Regions from separate parts of the Marinobacter sp. ES-1 genome, predicted to be linked through region 2. Evidence: predicted binding sites of a transcription regulator. Region 2 holds the regulator's gene; the other holds the start of a gene.
What was found. Region 2 encodes LexA, which represses DNA repair genes until DNA is damaged. Its sites were predicted from a motif close to CTGTNTNNNNANACAG; they were not measured.
Positions count from the first base shown of each region.

Region 1 (4,324 bases), on a different contig from region 2:
CGTGGATGGTTACCGCAGTCTGGTTGTCGTCCGCTGTGGAGAAGGTCTGCGATTTCTTGGTCGGAATCGTGGTGTTCTTCTCGATCAGCGGAGTGGCCACACCACCCATGGTTTCGATACCCAGGGTCAGCGGGGTTACGTCCAGCAGCAGTACGTCTTTCACGTCGCCAGACAGTACCGCACCCTGAATGGCAGCACCCATGGCTACGGCTTCATCCGGGTTTACGTCTTTACGCGGCTCTTTGCCGAAGAATTCCTTAACCTTCTCCTGCACCAGCGGCATACGGGTCTGACCACCCACCAGGATAACTTCGTCGATTTCAGAGGCCTTCATGCCAGCGTCCTGCAGAGCCACTTTACAGGGCTCGAGGCTGCGCTGAACCAGCTCTTCTACCAGCGATTCCAGCTTGGCGCGGGTCAGTTTCACGTTCATGTGCTTGGGACCAGACGCATCTGCAGTGATGTACGGCAGGTTTACGTCGGTCTGCTGGCTGCTGGACAGCTCGATCTTGGCCTTTTCGCCGGCTTCCTTCAGGCGCTGCATGGCCAGGGAGTCACCGCGCAGGTCGATGCCGCTGTCTTTCTTGAACTGATCCGCCAGGTATTCGATGACCTTCATGTCGAAGTCTTCACCACCCAGGAAGGTGTCACCGTTGGTAGCCAGTACTTCAAACTGGTGCTCGCCGTCTACGTCGGCAATCTCGATAATGGACAGGTCAAAGGTACCACCGCCCAGATCGTAGACCGCTACGGTACGGTCGCCGCTCTGCTTGTCCATGCCGTAGGCCAGCGCTGCGGCGGTCGGCTCGTTGATGATCCGCTTAACTTCCAGGCCGGCAATCTTGCCTGCATCTTTGGTGGCCTGGCGCTGGCTGTCGTTGAAGTAAGCCGGCACGGTGATAACCGCTTCGGTTACGGTCTCGCCCAGGTAGTCTTCTGCAGTCTTCTTCATTTTCTTGAGGACTTCGGCAGAAACCTGCGGCGGAGCCATCTTCTGGCCTTTCACTTCTACCCAGGCATCGCCATTGTCAGCCTTGGCGATCTTGTACGGCACCATCTTGATGTCTTTCTGAACCACGTCGTCTTCAAAGCGACGACCGATCAGACGCTTGATGGCGTACAGGGTATTTGCCGGGTTGGTGACCGCCTGGCGCTTGGCAGACTGGCCAACCAGTGTTTCGTTATCGTCGGTGTAGGCAATGATGGACGGGGTGGTACGATCACCCTCGGCATTCTCGATTACCTTAACCTTGTCACCATCCATGATGGCCACGCAGGAGTTGGTGGTTCCCAGGTCGATACCAATAATTTTGCTCATTGAATCACTCCAAGATCTTTCTGAATTCTGCTCCGGAGTGAGACCACCCCGGCTGTCGCTGTTTAATCGCTATATTGGCGCTTTCAGCGGCTTTTCAAGCCCCGGCGGCGCCTTTTTTGATCAATTTTCTGCTTTTGCCACTACAACCATGGCCGGACGAACAACACGGCCGTTCAGCAGATAACCCTTCTGCACCACCGCCACCACACTATTGGGCTCGGCGTCCGGGGCCGGCACCATAGACATGGCTTCGTGCTGCTGCGGGTCGAACGGTTCACCCACCGGGTTCACCTGCTCCACGTTGAATTTCTTCAGGCTGTTCATGAACAGGCTGAGGGTCATTTCCGCGCCTTCGCGGATAGAAGCCACCAGTTCGTTGGCGTCTTCCTGCCCTTCCGTGCTTTCCACGGCCTTCTCCAGGCTGTCGGCCACCGGCAGCAATTCCTTGACGAATTTTTCCAGCGCAAACTTGTGCGCCTTTTCCACGTCGATCTCGGCCCGGCGGCGCACGTTCTGCATTTCTGCCTGGGAGCGCAACGCCTGGTCCTGGTACTCCTGTAGCTTGGCCTTCAGGGCATCCAGCTCGGAACCCTCTTGCCCCGCCTCGCCAGCTTCCGGCTCGGCATCAGCCTGTTCCGCCTGTGCGGCTTCGTTCAGCTCTTCTTCTACCTGTTCGTTGCGCTTTTCGTCAGCACTCATGACAACTCCTGATGGATTTTCCCAGGGCCCGAAGGCCTGCGGCTGGTTTAAGCCCCGCCCGTTTCAGGGCAGGAAAATACGACTTTGCGAACGAATATGGGGCCCGCCGGGCGGGTTTCAACCTTCCGGGATGCATTCTTTACAAATTCGGGGCACAGGTTATTTGCAAACAGGAAAAACCCTGTATATATTCACAGCAACTGTATGGAATCACAGTATTCGAAATTTTCAGAGACAACAGACTCTGAACGGAGGTAATCAGCATGCTTATCCAACTGACGGTCTCGAACTACGCCATTGCTGAACGGGTTGAATTGCAGTTCAGCAAGGGCATGACAGCACTCACCGGCGAAACCGGTGCTGGCAAGTCTATCGTTCTGGATGCCCTGGGCCTGGCCATGGGCGGCCGCGCAGACGCCGGAGCTGTGCGCCACGGAGCCGAGCGTGCCGATATCAACGCCAGTTTCGATATCTCGAGAATTCCGGAAGCCCGGCAATGGCTTGAAGCCCACGAACTGGATGACAAGGAAGACTGCATCCTGCGCCGCACCATCCGCAAAGATGGCCGCAGCAAAGCGTTTATTAACGGCCAGCCCTGCCCGCTGTCCCAGCTCAAAGAACTGGGCGGCCTGCTGATGGACATCCACAGCCAGCACCAGCACCAGTCACTGCTGCGCAAAGACACCCACCGCAAACTGCTGGACGAGTTCGCCGGCGCCGAACAACTGGCCGACCAGGCCCGCAATGCCTGGAAAGCCTGGAACGCCACCCGCCAGAAACTGGAACAGCGCCGGCACAATGCCGACGAAACCGAGGCCAGGCTGCAACTGCTTCGCTATCAGGTAGAGGAACTGGACCGGCTGGCACTGGAAGACTGCGAACAGGAGGCCCTTGAGCAGGAGCAGGCCCAGCTGAGCCAGGCGGATGCAGTACTGCACAGCAGTCACCAGGCCGCCCTGCTCTGCACCGAAGATGACACCAGCGCAGCCGCCCTGGTACGCCAGGCCCTGCAGCAACTGGAGCAACTGCCGCTGGAAGTGCCGGCACTGGCCGATACCCTGCAGATGCTGAACGAAGCACAGATCCAGATTTCGGAAGCCGGCGACAACCTGCGCCGGTTTGTCGACGACTATGAAGCCGACCCGGCGCGGTTAGCCGAGGTGGAAGAACGCCTGAGCGCCATTTACCAGATGGCCCGCAAGCACCGGATTACCCCGGAAGAGTTGCCGGAACTGCACCAGCGCCTGGCTGCAGAACTGGCCGAACTGGACGGCGGCGAAGGCAGCCTGGAACAGCTTGAAGCTGAGCTTGAAAACCTGCGTAAACAATTCGATGAGCTGGCAGCACAGCTGTCTGCCAAACGGGAACAGGCCGCCATGGAACTGGACCAGCGGGTTGCCCGGGAACTGGCCCAGCTGAGCATGCCCAACATGCAGTTTGTCACCCACCTGAGCGGCAATACTGACAACGAGCCGGCACCCCATGGCATGGAAGATATCGAATTCCTGGTCAGCGCCAACCCCGGCCAGCCGGCACGCCCACTGGCCAAGGTGGCCTCCGGCGGTGAATTGTCACGGATCAGCCTGGCCATCCAGGTGGTTGTGGCACAAACCTCCACAACACCCACGCTGGTGTTCGATGAAGTGGACGTAGGTATTGGCGGCGGCACTGCCGAAGTGGTGGGCCGACTGCTGCGGTCACTGGGGGATAACGGGCAGGTACTGTGTGTGACTCACTTGCCGCAGGTGGCCGCCCAGTGCCATCAGCACCTGTTTGTCAGCAAGTTTACTGAAAAAGAAGCGACTTACTCGCGCATTGAAGCACTGGATGATCAGGGCAGGATCAGCGAGGTAGCAAGAATGCTGGGTGGCGTGGACATGACCGAGCATACCATTGCCCATGCCCGGGAGATGTTCGTAAAGGGCCAGGCGACCCATCACTAAAATCCCCTCTCGATTCGGAGAGCTTCGGGGCCGGCACTTGCTGGCCCCTTTTTTTATCGTTTGATTACTTCTTACCGGCGTTCAGAGGTTTTACGTACAGGATCAGGCTGTGATCGACAATCTCGTAGCCGTGTTCTGCCGCAATCTTCTGCTGACGCTCTTCGATGACCTCGTCCACAAACTCGATCACTTCACCGGTCTGGGTGCAGACCATGTGGTCGTGGTGATCGTCGCCGGCCATTTCGAACACAGCATGGCCGCCTTCAAAGTTGTGGCGCAATACCAGGCCAGCTGCCTCAAACTGGGTCAGCACCCGGTAAACGGTCGCAAGGCCCACATCGTCACCCTGATCGAGCAACTTCTT
Region 1 is NZ_AXBV01000032.1:46,595-50,918, forward strand. It holds gene dnaK (molecular chaperone DnaK) at 1-1,318, opposite strand, end outside; gene grpE (nucleotide exchange factor GrpE) at 1,439-2,017, opposite strand; gene recN (DNA repair protein RecN) at 2,281-3,960, shown strand; gene fur (ferric iron uptake transcriptional regulator) at 4,025-4,324, opposite strand, start outside.
Region 1: recN (DNA repair protein RecN) is a predicted target of LexA. The motif match lies at 2,199-2,214, and genes of this name have one in related genera.

Region 2 (4,324 bases):
TGTACCTGGCCCAGGTACTGATCCGGGAATTTGACCAGCCAACAACCAACAATGCTGCCAGCACCGGACTGCCGGCAGCCGTGATCGGAGAAGCCCGGTCTCAGGCAGTGGCAGAAGTCCTGCTGCGAGCCCGCGACGTACTACTGACCATGATCGCAAGGCTGCACCAGAAAAAGACGGAAACGCCGCACAGCCTGGCCGAGTTAAAGGCGCTGTTCGAATACGATGTGGCGGAAGTCGAGACTCTCGACAGCCTCGCGCAGCAGCGGGACAGCTGGTGGAACCACCTGGTTCAGCTGGACAAGGCCCTGGGCCAACCACCAGCGCAGAAAAAGACGGTCTCTGCCGACAACATTATTGCGGTAGCCGCAGAAGAAGGCCCGGACCGCTCCCTGCAGGCACTGGAACAGACCAGGGCAGCCATGGCCGTTTTTGCAAGGGAACTCGAAGAGCGGCACGGCGAGTGGTAGCAGCCCTGACCACGGCTGCACCGAAACAACCCGAATGACGACAAAGGTTTAACGAATGTCACCATCGTTTTTTGAAATTGTACAACTCTCTGACGGCGACTACGCATTGCGCCGGATAGACGATGATGCCGCCCCACTGGTGCGCATTTCTTTTTCCGAAGAAGCCCGGGAAATGATGGAGAACCGGGATATGAACGTGGCCAAGGCCATGATTGCTGCAGGCATTGAAGCCGCCGGCAATATCGACTACGACATGGGCCATGACATGGACTGGGATGAAGAAGACGGCGACGCGATCGACCCCCAGCCCAGCTATACCCTGCATTGACCGATACTGCGCCAGCCCTCAGCGCTGGCGCAAAATCACCCCGTGACTGTTGCCTTTCGCAGAAGCCTTTTGCAGTGAATCGAAGGCGGCGCGCCCCAGCTTGTTGGTCCAGAGCACTACCGCATGACAGGTACCTGCGCCCAGGGCGCGCTCTGCCAGCTGCTGGGCCGGGTATTCCGCAGTTGAACGCAGCACCAGGATCTCGTTTGCCACAATGCCGTGCATCTTCTGCCACTTGGCCACCAGCGCCTGGGGCGGATCAATCCACGCCAGCCAGCGCTTTTCCTGGTTCAGCTGGGTGAGCATGGGCAATAACAGCTGAAAGTTCTCTACCTGTCCTTCCGGCAGGATAATCTCCGTCACATTGCCGCCCAGGCCCGAATGACCCGCTGCCGAACCACCTGCAGTCCGGCGCATGCTTGCCGGGCGCTGGCCCGCAGAGATCGCTTGCGCCGGTGCCACTGTGGCCGGATGAAACGCCATGTTCTGATTGAAGCTCAACTGTTCCATAACTCACCTGCCTGTTCAGTGAAGATCGGAGCGCCGGATTACACCCACACCAAGACCTTCGATAAACAATTCCTGCTCACTCAGATCCACTTCGATAGGAGCAAACTCTTCGTTCTCCGCAATCAGCCAGACCCTTGAGCCTTCACGGCGATAGCGTTTGACGGTAACTTCCTCGCCCACCCTGGCCACTACTACCTGGCCATTGTGAACATCCTGCGTGCGATGCACCGCCAGCAGGTCGCCATCCAGGATGCCGATATCCTTCATACTCATACCCCGAACCCGCAGCAGGTAATCTGCCGAGGGCGAGAAGAAGTCCGGCTTCAGGGTGCAATGATCTTCCACATGCTCCTGTGCCAGGATCGGGCTACCCGCTGCTACCTGACCAATGACCGGCAACCCGAGATCCGGCTCAGCCTCCGGCAGGCGAATACCGCGGCTGGCGCCCGGCACCATCTCGATTGCACCTTTGCGAGCCAGCGCCCTGAGATGCTCTTCCGCCGCATTGGCAGAGCGGAAACCCAGCTCGGCAGCAATTTCTGCGCGAGTGGGTGGATAACCGGTTTCATCCAGATATCGCCGGATAATATCCAGCACCTGGGACTGTCGGGCGGTCAGCTTCATGCTTTTTCTCCGGGGTTGCTCGTCCTGGTTTTTTATACAGTGATTTGACTATATACAGTGTTTTATCCAGTGTAAAGTCCCTGTGCAGTTTCTTTCCTTTGGGTAACGGGACACGGCGCAAGCCTGTGTTAAGGTGACCTGAAACGAAGCAAGGGGATGCAAACACTCCATGAACGCAGCCAATCGTTGCAAGATGCCGGAAAGACTGGAAAACCACGAAGGTGAAGAACGCCGCGTAGGGGTCGAAATCGAGCTTTCGGGGCTCGGTTACGAACAGCTCGTGCAGCATGCCGCCCGCCTGCTCGGCGGATCACCGGAGCTGATCTCACGCTACGTGACCGCACTGGACACCGAACATGGCCGCTTTACCATCGAACTGGACTCCGATCCCATCAAGGAGCTGGACCTGGACGACGAGCGCCTGCCGCAATCCATCCGGGAGCTGGGCAGCCATGCCATGGATGTGATCGACTTTGCTGCCGAGAAGGTCGTTCCGCTGGAGATTGTAGGCCCGCCGCTGGCGTTCTCGAAACTGGAACTGATCGAAACCCTGATGGATGAGCTACGGGAACTGGGCGCCGAAGGTAGCCGTGAAGCCATCTACTTTGCCTTTGGCCTGCAGCTGAACCCGGAATTGCCGGACCTGGAACCCGCTACCCTGGTAGCCTACCTGCAAGCCTTTGCGGCCCTTTACGACTGGCTTAAAGCCCGGCACCAGCTGGATATCAGCCGCAAGTTCACCACCTATATCGAACCCTGGAGCAGCCGGTATACCGAGAAGCTGATGGCGGATGACTACCGCCCGGACCTGGAAACCCTGATGCGGGATTACCTGCACTACAACCCCACCCGCAACAAGGCCCTGGACCTGCTGCCGCTGTTCGCCCATCTCGACAAGGAACTGCTGGCAGGCTTCGTGAAGGACCCCAGGATCAAGAGCCGCCCTACCCTGCATTACCGCCTGCCGGACTGCGACATCGACAACCCGCACTGGCATTTCTCCACGGTGTGGAATGACTGGGTGGTACTGGAGCAGCTGGCCGCACATCCGGAAGACCTGGCCGATTTACGCAGCCGGTTCCGGGAGGCCCAGAAGTTCAGCTTCCACAACCTCACCCATTCCTGGCGTGAGACCACGGACAACTGGCTGAAACAACACGGTTATGTCTGATTATCAGGGCAACGACATGCCGATGGCAGAAGAACTGCCGGAGAAGCCGGGGCTGACCATCGGCATCAGTGGCCCGGTGCGAAGAAGCCTGGCGCACCGGCTGATCAACCTGGCCTTGCGCCTGCACGGTGCCAACACCCATTACATTCGCCCCGGCAGTCATACCGATGTGTCCCTGCTGGACGGGCTGGTGCTGTCCGGCGGCACCCACGTGCACCCGGAGCTTTACGGGCAGCAACCCCAGGTAACGGCCCGGTACGATCGCAAGCGGGATTCCACCGATCACCGGCTGCTGGTTCAGGCCGAAGCCATCAATATTCCGGTGCTGGGCATTTGCCGGGGCGCACAGTTTATCAATGTGTTCCACGGCGGCACCCTGTGCCAGAACGTGACTCCGCTGCGGGAACATACCCGCCACCGGCCACTGTTGCTGCCCCTGCAAACCGTACAACTGGTGAAAGACAGCCGGCTGGGCCGGTTGATGCCTGCCACGGTGATTGGCGCCAACCGCATTCACAGCCAGGCCATCAAACGGCTGGGCCGGAACCTGCGGGTAACGGCCCTGGACAACGACCGGTTCGTACAGGCCATTGAAAACACCGGAGCCCAGTGGCTGATGGGCGTGCAATGGCATCCGGAATACCTGCTTTACCACACCGGGCACCGGCACATTTTCAGCCACTTTGTGCACGCCGCCCGGGGCAGAAAACTGGAAAGACTGGAAAGCCGATATTCGGCCTTTGATCAATAAGGAGTTTGATGATGGTATCGCTGAAACACCCCCTGGCACTGACCGCCGCCCTGTTAGCGACCGCGGCCGTGCCCCTGGCCGCCAATGCCGGCGAAGTCAGCCTGACCGGCGAAGGCGTGGTGCGTTACAACCCGGACAGCGCCCGCCTGCAGTTCTCCGTTTCTGCCGAGCACCGGCAAGCGCAAAAGGCTTCCGCCCAGGTAGCCGACACCATGGACAAGTGGCGCAGCGCCATCAAAACCTGGCGAGACCAGCTGCAGGACTACTCCGACGCGGATGTAAACCTGTATACACGCACCCTGCCGGTTCAGGAGAAAGGCAAGGAGCCGGAACAGGTCTCCGTCGCCAGCCAGACCGTGAGCTTCTCGGTCAATGACCTGGAACTGCTGAACCCGCTGCTCGAGCAGGCCAATAAACTGGGCCTCCAGTACAACCTTGGCAACCACCAGTTTTTCCATTCCGACGAGCAG
Region 2 is NZ_AXBV01000035.1:9,265-13,588, reverse strand. It holds gene Q668_RS06150 (DUF6586 family protein) at 1-470, shown strand, start outside; gene Q668_RS06145 (hypothetical protein) at 526-798, shown strand; gene Q668_RS06140 (cell division inhibitor SulA) at 817-1,308, opposite strand; gene lexA (transcriptional repressor LexA) at 1,324-1,932, opposite strand; gene Q668_RS06130 (amidoligase family protein) at 2,102-3,103, shown strand; gene Q668_RS06125 (gamma-glutamyl-gamma-aminobutyrate hydrolase family protein) at 3,096-3,854, shown strand; gene Q668_RS06120 (SIMPL domain-containing protein) at 3,863-4,324, shown strand, end outside.